DNA from 4 places in the Actinomadura vinacea genome. Region 2 is predicted to be linked to each of the others. Evidence: riboswitches for the same ligand, from Rfam matches in the RefSeq annotation. Region 2 holds a riboswitch; each other region holds the start of a gene.
What was found. A riboswitch is a leader RNA that binds a small molecule or an ion and turns the genes downstream of it on or off. The one in region 2 is predicted to bind cyclic di-AMP.
Positions count from the first base shown of each region.

Region 1: another riboswitch for cyclic di-AMP. It lies ahead of ABD340_RS06680 (CHAP domain-containing protein); the one in region 2 lies ahead of ABD340_RS05850 (C40 family peptidase).
Region 3: another riboswitch for cyclic di-AMP. It lies ahead of ABD340_RS00425 (coiled-coil domain-containing protein); the one in region 2 lies ahead of ABD340_RS05850 (C40 family peptidase).
Region 4: another riboswitch for cyclic di-AMP. It lies ahead of ABD340_RS19570 (CHAP domain-containing protein); the one in region 2 lies ahead of ABD340_RS05850 (C40 family peptidase).

Region 1 is NZ_BAAARW010000005.1:25,459-29,702, reverse strand. It holds gene ABD340_RS06690 (NYN domain-containing protein) at 1-377, shown strand, start outside; gene ABD340_RS06685 (C40 family peptidase) at 568-1,620, shown strand; cyclic di-AMP (ydaO/yuaA leader) riboswitch at 2,150-2,290, shown strand; gene ABD340_RS06680 (CHAP domain-containing protein) at 2,300-3,052, shown strand; gene ABD340_RS06675 (putative metallopeptidase) at 3,095-4,244, shown strand, end outside.
Region 2 is NZ_BAAARW010000004.1:2,830-7,073, reverse strand. It holds gene ABD340_RS05860 (LacI family DNA-binding transcriptional regulator) at 1-889, opposite strand, end outside; gene ABD340_RS05855 (LuxR family transcriptional regulator) at 1,443-1,673, shown strand; gene ABD340_RS05850 (C40 family peptidase) at 1,947-2,873, opposite strand; cyclic di-AMP (ydaO/yuaA leader) riboswitch at 2,952-3,072, opposite strand; gene ABD340_RS05845 (amino-acid N-acetyltransferase) at 3,397-3,993, shown strand; gene ABD340_RS05840 (RDD family protein) at 3,997-4,244, shown strand, end outside.
Region 3 is NZ_BAAARW010000001.1:94,177-98,420, reverse strand. It holds gene ABD340_RS00435 (serine/threonine protein kinase) at 1-1,257, shown strand, start outside; gene ABD340_RS00430 (S8 family peptidase) at 1,408-2,577, shown strand; cyclic di-AMP (ydaO/yuaA leader) riboswitch at 2,740-2,932, shown strand; gene ABD340_RS00425 (coiled-coil domain-containing protein) at 2,936-3,889, shown strand; gene ABD340_RS00420 (hypothetical protein) at 3,951-4,244, shown strand, end outside.
Region 4 is NZ_BAAARW010000012.1:921,324-925,567, forward strand. It holds gene ABD340_RS19565 (bifunctional glycosyltransferase/CDP-glycerol:glycerophosphate glycerophosphotransferase) at 1-1,709, opposite strand, end outside; gene ABD340_RS19570 (CHAP domain-containing protein) at 1,919-2,662, opposite strand; cyclic di-AMP (ydaO/yuaA leader) riboswitch at 2,677-2,816, opposite strand; gene ABD340_RS19575 (TetR/AcrR family transcriptional regulator) at 3,150-3,758, opposite strand; gene galE (UDP-glucose 4-epimerase GalE) at 3,845-4,244, opposite strand, start outside.

The DNA of each region.
Region 1 (4,244 bases), on a different contig from region 2:
AGGTGCATCTGGTGGTGGACGGCTACAACGTCACCAAGACCGGTTACGGCGAGCTGCCGCTGGCCGACCAGCGCAGCCGGCTGCTGTCGGGGCTGGGCGGGCTGGCCGCGCAGACGCGGGCCGAGGTGACCTGCGTCTTCGACGGGGCGGATCTGGACGCCCCGGTGGCGATCGCGGCGCCGCGCGGGGTGCGGGTGCTGTTCAGCCAGCCCGGTCAGACCGCCGACGAGCTGATCGGGGAACTGGTGCGGGCCGAGCCGTCCGGGCGCGCGGTGGTGGTGGTCTCCTCCGACCGCGAGGTGGCCGACGCGGCCCGCCGCGCCAACGCGCGGCCCGCCCCGTCCACGCTGCTGCTGCGCCGCCTCGGCCGTTCGTAGCGCCTGGTGGCGCTGCCTGCGCGCGGCGTGACATGAGACTCCTTCGCAACAGCGTTTCGTGATTCGTCTCTCACCGAGTGTGCGTAAAGCGCGAATTGCCGCGCCAAAGACCAACGAATCAGTTGTGACGGGTGTGACCCCTCGCTAGTGTCGTCCGCTGACATCGTGGACGAGAGGGGCACAACGGATCGTGGCCAGTGATCTCACCCGGGCGGGCTCCCTGAGAGAGCACGACCGCCCGAGCGGTAGCGCGGCACGCGGCACCTCCCGCAGGCTCACGGCGATCGCCGTGACGGTCTCGCTCGCGCTTCCCGTCACCGTGCTGCCCGCCACCGCCGCCAACGCCGAACCGCGGCCCAGCGCGGCAGAGGCGCGCAAGAAGCTCACCAAGCTCAACGAGCAGGTCGAGCAGATGGTGGAGAAGTACAACCAGCTCCAAGAGCAGCTCAAGGTCGCCAAGAAGAAGTGGAAGGCGACGCAGGCGGCGGGCAAGGAGGAGCTGGCGACCTTCAACCAGCTCCAGGAGAAGGTCGCGCAGATGGCGGCGACCGCCTACAAGCAGGGCAACACCGGCGACGTGGCCGGCTTCGTCGGCAACGAGAACCCGCAGGCCGTGCTCGACCAGGCCGCCGTGTTCCAGCACCTGTCCCGCAACCGCAACTCCGAGCTGGCCCAGTTCCTGGGGTCGGCGCAGCGGCTGCGGCGGGAGCAGGCCCAGGCCAAGGCCGCCTACGACGAGGCGGCCAAGAAGGCCAAGGAGGCCAAGGCCAAGAAGACCGAGGTCGAGAAGTCGATCAAGAAGCAGAAGACGCTGCTGGCCCGGCTGGGCGAGCCGTCCGGCTCCTCGGGCGGCGGCAGCACCGGCGGCTCCTACACCGGTCCGGCCAGCGGTTCGGCCCGCACGGCGCTCAACTTCGCCTACGCCCAGCTCGGCAAGCCCTACGAGTACGGCGCCACGGGCCCCGGAACCTATGACTGCTCCGGGCTCACCATGAGGGCGTGGGGGGCGGCGGGCGTCAACGTCACCCGCACGACCAACACGCAGTACGCGGCCACCAAGAGGGTCTCCAAGAGCGCGTTGCAACCCGGTGACCTGGTGTTCTTCAACAGCCTCAACCACATGGGCATGTACGTGGGCGGCGGCAAGATGATCCACGCCCCGCGCACGGGCAAGAACGTCGAGATCGTGCCCATCATGTCCGGCTACTACGCCTCGAACTACTACGGGGCCGGTCGCCCCTGAGCCGAGGATCGATGGCTGGACGAAGGCCGCCGGACCGCGTTATTCCAGGTCCGGCGGCTTTTTGTCGCCTATTTGCCATCTCGTAGACCTTTGCTATCTTGTGTCCACTCGCGGTACCCCCCAGGTGCCGCCCGGGCCCCGCGCGGCACCCGCGCACCGCGGCCCCGACGGCGCCCTCCAGGTGCCGCCTTCGATTCGGCACCTTCCAGGTGCCGCGTCCCCCTCCCAACGGCCGGCCCGGCCGCACCGTGAGCGCACCCTCGACGCGCATGGGCTCTGAGAGCGCGCCACGGCGGTCCCCCCATCGGGCCCCGGCCGCGGGCGTGCCCTGTTCCCGGGCCGCCCATCTCCAGCAGTACCCCTGACAACACATGGCCACGGCGTGGCCGCCCGTCCCCGTCTCCCTCGGGACTCCCCCACACACTGTCCCGTGGCGAGCCCGGGCGGCCACGCCCTACCCCCTCATCCGCGTACACGTGTACGCAGGGTGATCTGACCGAAATCCGAACAACGGGCGTCCGCACAGCACGGGCGCCCACCGCCGAGTCCGCGCGAGCGGAGCCGGGGACCCACGTCCCATCCGGGGTGAATCGGCCTTTGACCAGGCCGTAGGGCAGCTTCCACGCCCGAACCCGTCAGCTAACCCGGCAGGCGGCATGGAAGCTGAGGAGACCCCCACGTGCCAGGAAAGCACCGCACGCGCAACCCCTTGAACATCACTCTCCGTACTACCGGCGGCCTCGTCGCCGGGGCCACCGTGATCGGCCTGGCCGCCGCCACCACGCAGGCGTCGCTCGCCTTCGGCGACTCCCCGCGGCGCCCCGCCACCTTGGCCGCCGGGGCCGCGAACGTGACGGAGGCGAAGACCGTCCAGACCAAGCGGGGCAAGGGCCTCAAGGCCAAGCACGACAAGCGCGACAAGCGCGGCAAGCGCAAGAAGCCCACCGCCCAGGACGCCATCAAGCTCGCCCGTTCCCAGGTCGGGATCTCCGAGGACGCCGTCGGCGACACCAAGTTCCAGGACTGGTACAAGTCGACCGACCGCGCCAAGGAGACCGTGGAGCGCGACGGCGGCACCATCGGCGGCTACAGCTCCGCCGCCTGGTGCAGCATGTTCATCTCCTGGATCGGCCACCGGATCGGCGCCAGCGACCAGCTGGGCATGGACGCCTGGACGGTCGCGCACGCCCAATGGTTCGAGGACAAGGGCCGCTGGGGCGACAAGCCGCGGCCGGGCGCCATCGTCTTCTTCAACTGGGGCGGCAGCAAGAGCATCGACGACATCGAGCACGTCGGCATGGTGATCAAGGACAACGGCGACGGCACCGTGAAGACGGTGGAGGGCAACACCAGCAACGCCGTCCTGGTTCGGGAACGTTCCACAGCCTCTGTCGTCGGCTACGGCTACCCCCGGTACGCCAAGTCGAAGTGAGGCCCGGCGCGCCCGGACGGGCGCGCGCATAGGATCTCGCGCATGGATCGGGAGCGCGGACCCGGAGTCCCGCGGCGGAAGGCCCTCACGGCGATCGCCGCGGGCTCCGCCGTCTGCGCCCTCGCGGGCGCGGGCCTGTCCGCCGCCGGCTCCGAAGGCCCTGCCCGAAGCGCGTCCGGAGACCAGGCGCGGACGCTGCCAGGCCCCGATGTCGGACCGCCCGACCGGGAGGCGGTAGCCACCGTCCTGGCCAACCGGGCCGCGGCCGTCCGCGACCGCGACCGCGCCGCGTTCATGGCCACGGTCGCCGCCGCCCCGGCGGGCTACCGGCAGGCCCAGGCCGCGATGTTCGACAACCTGCTCAAGCTTCCGCTGGACGGCTGGCGGGAGCGGTTCGAACGGGTCGTCTCCACCACCGGGAGCGCCGTGCTCGTCCAGGTCACGCTCGGCTACCGGCTGCGCGGCCACGACGCCGACCCGCTGCGGCGCAACCGGCATCTGGCGTTCGCGCCGCGCTCGGGCACCTGGGTGATCACCGGTGCCGGCGCGGAACGCGGTCTCCCCGACGACGCCGAGATCTGGGACGGCGGCCCGCTCACCGCCGTGCGGGGCCGCACCGGCCTGGTCATCGGCGACGGGCCCGCCCTGGCGGAGATCGCACGCCGGCTGGACGAGGCCGTCCCCGCCGTCGCCCGGATCACCGGCGCGGCGGCCGTCCGGGGCTGGCGCGGGCGGGTGGTCGCGCTGGTGCCCGGCACCGACGCCCGGGCCGGCGCGCTGGCGGGCGGCGACCGCGACCTGGGCGGGATCGCCGCGCTCGCCACCGTCGCGCCCACCGCGGGCGGCCCCGGCGCGGACCGCGTCGTCATCGCGCCCGGCACCTTCGGCCGCCTCAACGACCTGGGCCGCGACGTCGTGCTCACCCATGAGCTGACGCACGTCGCCACCGGCGGGGCGCGCGACGGCCGCACCCCGATCTGGCTCATCGAGGGCTTCGCCGACTACGTCGGCTACCACGGCATGCCGGTGAGCGTGCCGTCGGCCGCGCGCGAGCTGCGCCGCGAGGTGGCCGCCGGACGGCTGCCCGCCGGGCTGCCCGGCCGCACCGCCTTCGACGCCGCCGCCTCCGGCCGGCTCTCCCAGAGCTACCAGGAGGCGTGGCTGGCCTGCCGCATGATCGCCGACCGGTACG
Region 2 (4,244 bases):
CCGCCAGCTCGATGTCGTCGTAGCCGACCACGGCGATCTCGCCCGGCACCGACACCCCCAGCCGCAGCAGCTCGTTGATCAGGCCGATGGCCAGCAGGTCGTTGGCGCAGAAGACGCCCGTCGGCGTCGGCGACATCGCCAGCAGCCGCTGCGCGGCGGCCCGGCCCTCGGTCGGTGACAGCGCCCGCTGCGTCAGCGTGCGCAGCTCGCCGCCGCCCGCCTTCGCCAGCGTGCGCGCGGCGCCCTCGCCGCGCTCCACGACCGGCCGCGGCGCGGGCCCTCCGGTCACGAACGCCAGCCGTTCATGGCCGAGCGCCAGCAGATGCCCGGCGGCGATGTCACCGCCGGCCACATGGTCGACCTGCGCCGAGCAGACGTCCGGCCCGGCATGGTCGATCAGCACCACCGCCATGCCGGAGGAGGCGCGCAGCCGGTCGATGCCGGCCTGGTCGAGCCCCACCGGGACGACCAGCGCCCCGGCGGCCTGATGCTCCACCAGCATCTCCAGGTTGCGGCTCTCCTTGCCGGCGGAGTGGTCACTGCTGAGCCACAGCGCGTCGTGCCCCGCGTCGTTGAGCGTCAGCTCGGCGCCGCGGGCGACATCGGCCGCGTACGGGTTGGTGAGGTCCTCGACGACGATGCCGAACGCGCGCGGGCGCGGCGATCCCGCACGGCGATCAGAGGAGCGGCGCGGCCCCTGGCGGAGCCTGCGGGCCGACTCGTTCCGGACGAAGCCGAGCTCCTGGATCGCCGCGCGAACACGGTCACGGGTAGCTTCGGCCACGAGGTCTGGCCGGTTTAGGACATTCGAAACCGTCCCAACTGAAACTCCGGCGTGCCTCGCGACTTCGCGGATGCTGGTCTGTGGCAACTCTCTCCTCGTCGACACCGAGCTTGTTTTCGCAGGTTATCGAGTTTTCCGCAGTTCGCCCCCGCGCGGCTGCTCACGTTCGGTTCCTATACGGGTACACATAGTGCCTAACTGCCGCTTGACGGGCCGGATCCGGCCGCCTAGCGTTCCGAGCCGAAGCGTAGCTTGAAACGATTCACGATCTTCGTCCACGGCCGGGACGAAGGAGTCGGATGATCGAGCGAAAGGGGGCGGGTGGAGATGGCTGGCGATCAAGACCCGTCCCGGACAAGGCGCCCTCCTCCCAGGCGGGGTCGCCGTCCACGACGTCGTGGGCGCGTCCTTCGCACCCGGAGGTGCGTCCGCGTTCGGTTGGCCAACGAGTGCATCGTCACCTGGAGTTCCCCCATGGCGCCTGTCAATCGGCCCATCGGCCACCTCCGGCCAAGCGCGCGCTTCGAAGTGAGAATCGATGATCTCAGTCCGGAGGGTCCGGACCCGGCAACCAACGCGTACAGATCGAGGCCTACCCGTGCCTGTGTAGCGAACGGCTGCATCCCCGCGGTCATCACCACGGACGAGGGAGGACGGAGTGGAACAGGCCACACTCGCACGTCGTGGCATCGACGATCTGCGATTGAACGAGGAGGAGATCCGCCTGCTCGCGCAGATCGCCAGCGGTGTCACAGCCGATGTGGCGGCTCGCAAGCTCGAGCTGAGCGCCCGCACCCTGCGGCGCAGGCTTCGGACGATCTGCGATCGTCTCGAGGTCAACACCCCTATCGAGGCCGTTGTGTGGGCGGCCCGTAGGCAGCTCATCTAGGGTCACTCGGCCCGCCCCGGGCCGTAAGGCCCTCGCCCGTCAGGAGGAGGCGGGCGGTAGCAGGAAACGGCAGAGAAGAAGACGAACTCCGTCCTTCCCCGTTGCGGCGACGCCGCCCCCTGGCAGGTAGGTCCCTGCGAGGCGTCGCCGCGGACGTTGTTCCCGACCCCCTGGCTAAGGCCCCCCGCCAAACACCTTCCCAGGCGTGACGCCCGGTTCGGGCACGCTTTCAAGGCAGATCCGTCTTTCAAGGCCGGTCCGTCTGGGAGGGGATCAGGCGACCCGTACCGCGCCGGCGAACGGCCGCCCCCCGATCGGCGAGATCTTGACGACATCACCGGTCTGCGGTGCGTGCAGCATCTTCCCGCCGCCCACGTACATGCCCATGTGGTGCAGGTCGGAGTAGAAGAAGACCAGGTCGCCCGGCTGCATCTCGCCGCGTGAGATGTGCGTGCCCGCGTTCCACTGGCTGCCGGTGTAGTGGGGGAGGTTGATCCCGACCTGCTTGTAGGCCCACATCGTCAGGCCGGAGCAGTCGAAGGTGGACGGGCCCGCGGCGCCCCATACGTAGGGGCGCCCCATCTTGGACATCGCCAGCCGCAGCGCCTGGGCCGCCTTGCCGGTGCCGACGACGGGCAGCTTGCCCAGCTGCGTCGGATCCTTCTTGACGAGCCTGCCGCGGACCTTCTCGTAGGTGCCGGTGACCTTCTTGCGCTGCGCGTCCAGTTGCCCGCGCAGCTTGTCGACCTGCGCCGAGCGCTCCTCGGCGGACTTGCGGGCGCGCTGGGCTGCCTGCATGGCCTGCATCATGTTCGCGACGCGGGTGCCGTCCTGGGCGGCGAAGTAGCGCAGGGTCGCGGCCTGGTCGAGCATGGCCTGCGGGTCCTGGGCGGCGACGAAGGAGAGGGCCGGGTCGGTGCCGCCCTGCATGTAGCTGGTGGCGGCGAGGCTGCCGAGCTTCTCGCGGACGCCCTGCAGCGTCTTCTCCTGCCGTGCCGCGTTGTCGGCGGCGACCTTGGCGGCGCGCTGCGACTGCTGCAGCTTGACCTTCAGGCCGTTGTACTGCTCGGTGAGCTGTTCGAGCTGATCGGCGAGCTTGTGCGCCTGGGTCTGCAGCTCTTTGGCGGACGGCTCCGGATCGGCGTGCGCGGTGCCGGGGGAGGCCAGGACGGCGGCCGCGGCGAATCCGCCGGCCAGCATGCCGGCCGGCGTTCCGGCCCGGAATCGGACGGCCGGTTCGCGGCGTGAAAAGGAACCAGGGCGCGAGCGCTCCACCAATTCTCCTCTCCTGATCCGCCTACCGAGTTAGCTGACGGGTTCGGGCCGGAGCAGCCCGTCCGCGGCGATGCGGATTGACCCCTGTCGGCTTGGGTCCCCGGGACTGCGGCGCCCCGCGACCCGACCGATGGATGGGTCCTCGGTTCCGTGGGGCGCTGGCCGCGGCCCGCGGACTCGGCGGTTCGGCCGCCGCTGTCCGGGTGGTCGTCCCGGCTGATCGATCGCGGCGGCGGATGTCAGCGCAGGAGACTAACGGAACCGGGGTGGCGTGCCAACCGGAAGTGACGAAAACTCATGCGGCGCACCATGATCCGAGTGGAATGCCCAGCTTTGTCCAACATTTGGGATGGGCTTTGCATCACCCGTACCCGACCGATCGGGATGTTCCGGACAGCCACCCCCTTCGTTCGAACGAGTGCCGGCGGTCCGATAGCGTCGCCTGTTTGTGGAAGTCGTGATCAGACGTGCCCGTACCGCCGACGTCCAGGACATCAGCCGGCTCGTCGGCCTGTACGCGGGATCGGGGCGGCGGCTGCTCAAGAAGTCCACCGTGAAGCTCTATGAGGACGTACAGGAGTTCTGGGTCGCCGAAGACCTTCAGGCGCCTTCTGGGACGGGAATCCGCGCGGCGGCGCCGGCCCATCCGGAACGTCCGGAACGCGCCGGAGCCGAAGCCGTGAACCGTTCCGGCCGGATCATGGGATGCGGCGCCCTGCATGTCATGTGGGAAGACCTCGCGGAAGTCCGCTCGGTCGCGGTCGACCCGGGTTACGGGGGGCGGGGGATCGGTCACCGGATCGTGAGCCGGTTGCTCGAGACCGCCAGGGAACTGGGTGTGCGAAGGGTGTTCTGTCTTACCTTCGAGGTGGAGTTCTTCGAGCGGCACGGCTTCCGTCCGATCCTCGGGACTCCCGTTTCGCCAGAGGTGTACGAAGAACTCCTGCGTTCCTACGACGAAGGCGTGGCAGAGTTCCTGGACCTCGACCGGGTCAAGCCGAATACCTTGGGCAATACCCGGATGTTGCTTCGCCTGGAGGACTGACCGATGAGTAGATCCCCCCGCCGCGGCAGGCACCAGCCGCCGCCGCAGGGCCCGCCGCCGCAGGGACAGGGACAGGGCTCCTATGGCCCTCCGCCTCCCTACCAAGGTTCCCAGTGGCAGCAACCCCAGCAACCGCCAGCGCAGCAGTGGCAGAACCAGGGGCAATGGCAGAACCAGGCGCCGCCGCCCCAGCAGGGCTGGCAGCAGCCGCCCGTCCAGGACCAGGGGTACGACCAGGGGTACGACCAGGG
Region 3 (4,244 bases), on a different contig from region 2:
CCGCCGTTCGGCGACGACTCGCCGACCGAGGTCATGCAGCGCATCATGTACGACCAGCCGGACATGTCGGACCTCCCGGACTCGCTGCGGGAGATCGTCGCGGACGCCCTGGCCAAGGACCTCACCGCGCGGCCGAGCGCGGCCGGGCTCCTGGAGCGGCTGCTGGACGAGTCGGGCCCGCTGGCGGCCCGGCTGCCCGGGTCGCTGGTCACCGAAGGACGGGCGCTGGCGCGCAGCGCGGCGTCCCCGCCGCCGGTCGAGCAGCCGGTGGAGTCACCGCAACCGGCCGCGCCGGCTCCCCCGTCGGCCCCGGCGATACCCCCCGAGGCCTTCCCGGACGCGTTCCCGCCGCCCGAGCCCGCTCCAGAGCCCGTGGCGGCCCCGTCCGCGGCCCCAGGGACGCCCCCGGGCCCGGAGGACGCCCTTTCGCCCATGCGGGCGTCCGTGCCGCCCGCGTCGTTCGGCCGCGCACCGCTCGACGAGCCCGCCGAGATCACCCGCACGGACTTCCCGCTGCCGCCGCGGAACGGTTCCGTCCCGGCCGGGGACGAGCCGGGGGACGAAGACCTCGCGACGCAGGCCATGCCGGCGGTCCCCCCGCTGCCGGAACCGCCCGCGCCGCCGGAGCCGACCGACCGGACCGAGCCGACACCGCACCTGATCCCGGGCATGCCGGCGCCCGCCGGCGACGACCAGCGGAGTCTGACGGCCGTGCTCGCCCTCCCTCCCGAGGAGGAGCCCCGCCGCGGCCTGGGCGGGCTTCTGGAGAGCCTGCCGCGTCCCGGCAACCATCTGCTGGGGGTGGCGCTCTCGCTCACGATCGGGGTGCTGGTCGGCGTCCTGATCATCGCGCTGGTGCTGCTGCCGCAGTGGCGGGACGACCACGCCACGCAGCAGGCCGGGCCCGCCAACGCCCCGGTCGACGACCGGCCGGTGAGCGCCATCCCCGAGGGGTTCTCCGGCACATGGAAGGGCACCGCGGTCAACCCCGGGCGCGGTGCCTCCTTCCCGGTCGAGGTGACGTTCAAGGCGGGCGAGACGACGGCCCGGGCCGTGTACCCGCGGAGCCGCTGCACCGGGACGCTCACCTTCACCAAGGGCACCAACCGGCAACTGCAGATGATGCTGGCGATCCCGAAGCCGTGCTCGAACGGGACCGTCCAGGTGAGCCGGCAGCCGGACGGCACCCTGCAGTACGCCTGGAGGACGCGCGCCGGGACCCCGCTCGGCTACCAGGGCAAGCTCACCCGCGCCTGAGCGGCGCCGGGCGGAGATGACCGGAATGCCAATTTAATCGTGATTTAAGGGCTCTTTCTGCAAGAGATCCATTAAAGTACCTCCGGGCTGACCGGTCATGTCAGCCGCCGCGGGCACCGCGCACGGTCCCGCCGGAGAGAAGGAGAGCTCTTGCGGACTGTCCACCGAAGGGTGCTCGTCGTCGGCGCGGCCGCCACCTGCGTCGGCGCGACCGGCACGCTGCCCGCCGCCGCGGCCCCCGCCGCGGCCGGCCCGGTCACCGTCACCGCGGCGCGCGGGACCCCGCTGCCCGGCCGGTACATCGTCACGCTCAAGTCCGGCGAGTCCACCGCCTCGGCGGCCAAGCGCGTGCGCGCCACCTCCGTCAAGCTCTTCGACGGGGTGCTGAACGGCTTCGCCGCCAAGCTGAGCACCACGCAGCTGGACAAGCTGCGCCGCGACCCGGCCGTGGCCGCGATCGAGCAGGACCAGGTGGTGAAGGCCGTCGGCACGCAGCGCTCGGCGACCTGGGGCCTGGACCGCATCGACCAGCGCAGGCTGCCGCTGTCGAAGACCTACACCTACAAGTCGACCGGCACCGGCGTGACCGCCTACGTGATCGACACCGGGCTGGCCTCCACGCACCCCGAGTTCGGGAACCGGGCCTCGGTCGCCTGGGTGGCTCCGGAGTTCGGCGGCGACGGCTGGGACCGCAACGGGCACGGCACCCACGTGGCGGGCACCATCGGCGGCAAGACCTGGGGCGTGGCCAAGAACGTCAAGCTGCGCGGCATGCGGGTGCTGGACGCCGAAGGCTCCGGCTCGATGTCGACCATCGTGCAGGCCGTCCAGTGGCTGGAGCGGAACGCCGCCAAGCCCGCCGTGGCCAACCTGTCGGTCGGCGGCCCCAAGTCCGCGGCGCTGAACACGGCGGTGCAGAAGCTGTCGCAGTCGGGCGTGTTCGTCTCCGTCGCGGCCGGCAACGAGAACCAGAACGCCTGCAACACCTCCCCCGCCGGCGCAGGCTGGGTGATGGCGGTCGGCGCCACCACCGTCTACGACAACCGCGCGACCTGGTCCAACCACGGCTCGTGCGTGGACATCTTCGCGCCCGGTTACGGGATCACCTCGGCGTGGCCCGGCGGCGGCAAGTCGACGATCTCCGGAACGTCGATGGCCGCCCCGCACGTCAGCGGCGCCGCCGCGCTGTACCTCGCCGGGAACCGCGGCGCCACGTTCCCGCAGGTGCAGAAATGGCTGAACGACAACTCCACGAAGGGGCGAATCGGGCGACTTCCGTCCGGCACGGCCAACAGGCTTCTGTACAAGGCCGGCCTGTGAGTCCGGTCACGTAGGATGGCCCGGCTCCCAGGAGAAAGACATGATTCTCTGTTGCCCTGCCCTTCCAGGGGTCACAGGGGTTTAATCTTGGCGAGGATCCGAATGGTTCCTTACAGTTCGATGGCATTCGGCCGGTGACCGCTTCGTCCCCCGGGGCGGGTCCGGCCGGACCAGCCGAGTCCCGCGGCGCAGTTCGCCCGGGAACCGGGGAACCACAGCCGGACGGTCCGGGGCGGCGACGCTCCGGCCCAGACCGGCCGGGGTGAATTCACCGTCCACCAGCTCGGGCGGTGATAGGGCTGACTCCCGGCCCGAATCCGTCAGCTAACCCGGTAGGCGATCGAGGAGAGGAGAGGACGTGGAGGGGACCCCCAACTCCACCCCCAGTTGGCAATCGCGGCTGCGGCGTCCCGCCCTGGCACTCGTGGCACTCGCAGGTGCCCTGCCACTGGCCGCGGGCACCACGATCACCGCGCCCCCCGCACAGGCGGAGCCGGGCGACGGGGGCCGCATCCGCAAACTGAACGCCCAGATCGAGAAGCTCGACAAGGCGTACGGCGGCGACCTGGCCAAGCTGAAGGACGCCCAGTACGGCGTCAAGAAGGCCCTGGACCGCACCAAGGTGCTCAACAGCGACCTCCAAGCCGCCCGCGGCCTGGTGGCCCAGCTGGCGGCCTCCCAGTACATGACGGGCGGCGCCGACCCCTCGGTCTCCGTGCTCGCCGACAGCGACCCGTCCAACGCGCTCAGCAACGTCACCCTGGTCAGCCACGTGGCGCAGAACCAGTCCGCCAAGGTGCAGCAGATCCAGCAGCTGGTGAACGAGCAGGCGAAGGCCAAGCGCGAGGCCGAGCAGAAGATCAAGGACCTGGAGAAAGAGATCAAGGACCTGGTCAAGGAGAAGGCCCGGGTCAAGGCGCTGATCAAGAAGTTCAAGCCGGAGTCGCCCAGCACCGGCATGGGCGGAACCACCCCCCGGATGGCCAAGACCAAGAACACCATCGACATCGAGTTCGGGCCGTTCCCCACCATCGGCTGCTACCGCGGCGGCGCCGACGCCCAGGACCACGCCACCGGCACCGCCTGTGACTTCATGGTCACCACCGGCGGCTCGATGGCGTCGGGCAGCGCACAGACCAAGGGCGACCAGACCGCCGCCTACGCCATCGCCAACGCCAGCAAGCTCGGCATCAAGTACGTCATCTGGCGCCAGCGCATCTACGACATGCGCAGCCCCGGCTGGCGCAGCATGGAGAACCGCGGCGGCGCGACGGCCAACCACTACGACCACGTCCACATTTCGGTCTTCTAGCCGTATGCCGCTCTGACCAGGGCCGCACGTCACCCGAGAGGGAACATCTCAGACTCAGATCATGGATCGTGCGCAGGTCGAAGCCGGCACTGTCTTCGCGTGGCCGGGCGACGAGCGACCAATGCGCGTGTTGCTTCGCGACGCTGAGGTCGCCATGTACGACGCTTGGTGGCCGCACCTCCAGACCTGGGGCCTGGGGGATCTGAAGCGGACCAGGCGAAAGCGCGTCAGCTATTACGTCACAGACGTCACCACGTTGGCGGCAAAGGCAACTTTCCTGCGCACAGAGCCTTTGACCGACGACGAAACCGCGTTGCATCGCCCAGACCTCCGATTCTCCCTGGCGCAATGCGCT
Region 4 (4,244 bases), on a different contig from region 2:
CGCAGGCGGCGCCCCGACCGCACGGCCCGCCGGACGTCCCGCCACGCCCGGCGCCCGGCCGCGCTGCGGGCCGCCCGCCGCACCCCGGCCAGCGACGCCCCGGTGAGCCGCCCGCCGCCTTCGAGGACGAACGACAGCTCGCCCCGCCCGGTCACATACGGCCTGAAATGGGTGCCGGCCAGCCGGGTCAGCCGCGGCCGCGCCGGCAGCCGCGTCCCGTCCGCTCCCACCCGTCCCGCGCCGGTCCGTCCCGCGGTGACCGGGACGGTGAACCGCTCGCCGTCCGCGCGCAGTGCGAGCCGGGCGTCCCACACCGGATCGACGAACCCGACGGGACGGAGCCGGCGCGCGGAGTCGAACACGGCCCGCCACTCGATCCGCTCGCTCCGGTGCGCCAGCCGGACCGGGATCCGGAGCGTCCGGCGGGGCCGGCGCCGGTCCCTCAGCTCCAGCGTCCCGGCGGGCCCGGCACCTGCCGGGATGCGGCCGAGCGGGTTGGCGATCCGGCCCGCGATCGTGACGCGCCGGCCGTCCCGCCGCAGCTCGGTCACGGTGACGGCCGGGCGCAGGCCGCTCAGCGGCCGCGCGCGCAGGCCCAGCGCGGTGACGTCGAGGATCTCCCGGGCGCGCGCGTCCTGCAGGTGGCGGCCGCCCCAGTAGATCCGGCCGTCCCGCTCCACCAGGTCGGCGCCCAGCTCGGGGATCCGCTTGCGGGCCAGTTCGGCGGCGGCGACGGCACCGTCGACGTCCCCGCGCCGCACCATGTACGCGGCGATCGCGGGCAGCCGGCCGGCGGCCTCCAGCGTGCCGGGGTGCAGCTCGGCGAGGTAGGGGGCGACCAGCCCGCGGAAGCGCGCCCGGTGCGGCTCGTCCCGCGTCCGCAGGTCGCGGAGGTAAAGAAGCAGGTCGTGGTTCAGGAACTTGGCGTCCTTGGCCAGCTTGAGGTGCTCGGCCCCGTGCGCCAGGAACGCGCGGTCGATCCGGCGGTGCACCTCCAGCCGGTCGGCCAGGTTGCGCAGCTCGCCCCGCCGGTTTGAGATCGACGGGCGGTCCGCGGCGGGCTCGACGCACCAGGTGTAGACGCGGTGCGGCAGGGTCGCGATCCGGGACGCGGCGAGGTAGGCCTCGGCCGTGAACAGCAGATCCTCGTAGTGCACGTCCTCGGCGAAGCGCAGCCCGTGCTCGGCGAGGAAGCCGCGGCGGTAGCACTTGTTGGTGGACAGGGTGTCGTAGAGCAGGTCGGGGCGCTCCAGGACGGACCCGTGCACGGCCCGGTTCCGGTAGAGCCGGGCGTACCAGGGCGTCTCCTTGGGCGGCGGGCCGCGATAGGACCGCACGCACAGACCGGAGACGAGGTCGGCGCCGGTCTCCTCGGCCGCCGCGACCATGTTCATGCAGGCGTGCCGGTCGAGGACGTCGTCGCTGTCGAGGAACATCACGTACGCGCCGCGGGCCAGTTCCACCCCGGTGTTGCGGGGCCGGCCGCAGCCGCCGGAGTTCTCCGGCAGGTGCGCGGCCCGGATCCGCCCTGGGCGCGCGGCGGCGAACCGGTCGGCGACGGCGCCGGTGGCGTCGCTGCTGGCGTCGTCCACGATCACCGTCTCGACGCTGCCCAGCGACTGGGCGAGCACCGATCCGACCGCGCGGGGAAGCCGCCGGGCATCGTTGTAGGCGATCACGATGACGCTGACGTCCGGCCGGATCCCCATCGAATCCCCCCATGGCCCGTGAATCCGTACTCCGGCTAGTGATTTCCACACAGCGCAATGGACGGGTCGATATGGGATCAAGCGGGTGTCGATCTTCGCGTTCTCGCGTGGCGGACGTGAGACGCCGAAGGGCGCCCCGCCCTCCCGCGATCAGGAAGTGATCACGGGTGGCGGGACGCCCTCGCCGGTTCCAGGCCGGGGCCGGGGGGTCAGCTCCGGTAGTCGGGGTAGCCGTACCCGGCGACCGTCGACTTGTCGCGGACCTTCTCCTTCACGGCGTTGTCGGTGTTGCCCTCGATGGTGGTGATGGTGCCGTCGCCGTTGTCCTTGACGACCATGCCGACGTGCTCGATGCCGGAGATGCCGCCGCCGTTCCAGGCGAAGAACACCACGGCGCCGGGCTTGGCCTTCTGGCCCCAGCGGCCGGTCTTCTTGAACCACTCGGCGTGCGCGACGGTGTAGGCATCGGCGCCCATGCCCTTCAGGCCGGCCTTCGCGCCGAGCCAGGACACGAACATGTTGCACCACTGGGCGCCCTTGTATTCGGACACGCTCCCGCCGTCGCGCGCGGCGGTCAGCTTGGCGGCGTTGCTCTTGATGTACCAGTCGTGGAACTTGGTCTCGCCGCCCTGGCCCTCGGTGATGCCGACCTGCTTCTCGGCCAGCTTGATGACCTGCTGGGTGGTGGCGGACTTGGCGTACTTGTCGGCCTTCTCGGGCGCGGCGGCCGGCGCGGCCTGACGGGCCTTGGCGGCGCCGGAGGCGGGGGCGGCTTCGGCGGAGGCGACCGCGCCCAGGGCCGACCCGAAGGTCAGGGCGCCGAGGACGACGCCGCCGATGACGCCGGTGGCGGCGCGGCCCCGCAGGGCCAGGGTCTGGGAGGTCAGCTCGCCCGCGCGGTCGCGGAGGGTGGCGAGCAGGGCACTATGGGAATGGTTCGAGCGGAACGACAAGGCAGGGGTCTCCTGATTCCTTCCATGGCCGCCTACCGGGTTAGCTGTCGGATTCGGGCGTGGAAGTCGCCCTACGGCGCACGTGGAAGTGCGCCGATTCACCCCAGAGAGATGGGTCCCCGGCTCCGGGCGCCGTCGTCGGCGCGGGATCGGACTCGGCGGAGCGGCGGCCGTCGATGGCCGCCGCACTGCGATCAGATGGATGACCACGGTTCGCGCGGGTTCGAAATCCGCACACGCGACCGTGATGGCGGGCTCGCCCCTGTCCGGGTGCGGCTCGCCGGCCCCCGGCGACGCATGGAGTGCATCCCCGGAACCAGACAGAAGGTATCAAACTTCCTGCTCAGCGCAAATCGAGGGCAAAGCGCCCGCCCCAGGGGCAAAAACGCGCCCTGGCCCCTTCCTGCCGCGCGGAACGCCTGTCAAACGGCGGGGCATGAGACAAAGGCCACACCAAGCGGAGGTCAGCCCCGGTGAGCGGCGCGCCTCACAGCGCGCGGGGCGCCATGGCCCCGGTGAGCACCAGCCGCCCCGACGTCCGCACCATCGCGGCCACCTCGTCCACCGGGCGGCGCAGCGAGGTCAGGCTGACCAGCCCGGCCAGCAGCACGTGCCCGAGCACGATCTCGATCTCCTCCCGGTCCGGGACCGGATCGCCGATCGCCGCGGCCAGCCGCTCCCGGACGAACAGGAAGAGCACCGTGCGGGCGTCGTCCACGCTGGAGTCGTCCGCCGTCACCGCCTGGACGATCGCCGAGGTCAGCGTCAACTCCTCGGCCGCCACCCGGACCACCCGCTCCAGCATCGACGTGAGCCGCTCCACCGGGGTCGTCCCGACCGCCAGGGAGTCGATGTCGTCGGTGATCCGGTGCGCCCAGGTGGCGGCGACCTCGGTCAGCAGGTGGTCCTTGGTGGCGAAGTAGCGGTACACCGTGGCACGCGCCACCCCGGCACGGTCGGCCACGTCGTGCATGGTCACGGCCGGGTAGCCGCCCTCTAACGCCAGCAGGCGCGCGGCCTCGATCAGTCGCTCCCGCCGGACCTGCTGCTCCTTGCTCAGGGTCCGCGTCACGGTGATCCGCACATCGCCGCTCAACGCGCCTCCTCGGTGGTACCGGACGTGTGACCGATCCCATACTCTCGCACGTCCGTCCGCACCGCGCGCGGCGGGTCACCCGAAGATCAGGCCGCGTCCATACGGCTCCGCCGCGCCGCCCATTCCAGCGAATGGCGAATGGCGTCCTCGATGGAATACTCGGGCTTCCAGCCGAGCAATTCCAGCGCCTTCGCGGGATTGACGTACGCGCCCACGACATCGCCCGGCCTGGCGGGCGCCTCCTCGACCTGGAAACCGTCTCCGACGACGCCGCGGAAGGCCTCCACCAGTTCCCGGACGGTGGTCCCCCCGCCGGTGCCGAGATTGATGACCTGATAACCGGAGCCGCGCCCGTCCGGACCGGCGGGCGCGACGATGGAATCGAACCGCGCCGCCGCCGCGCAGAAAGCGCGGGCGATGTCCCACACGTGAATGTAGTCGCGGACCGCGGTGCCGTCCCGGGTGTCCCAGTCGGTACCGGTGATC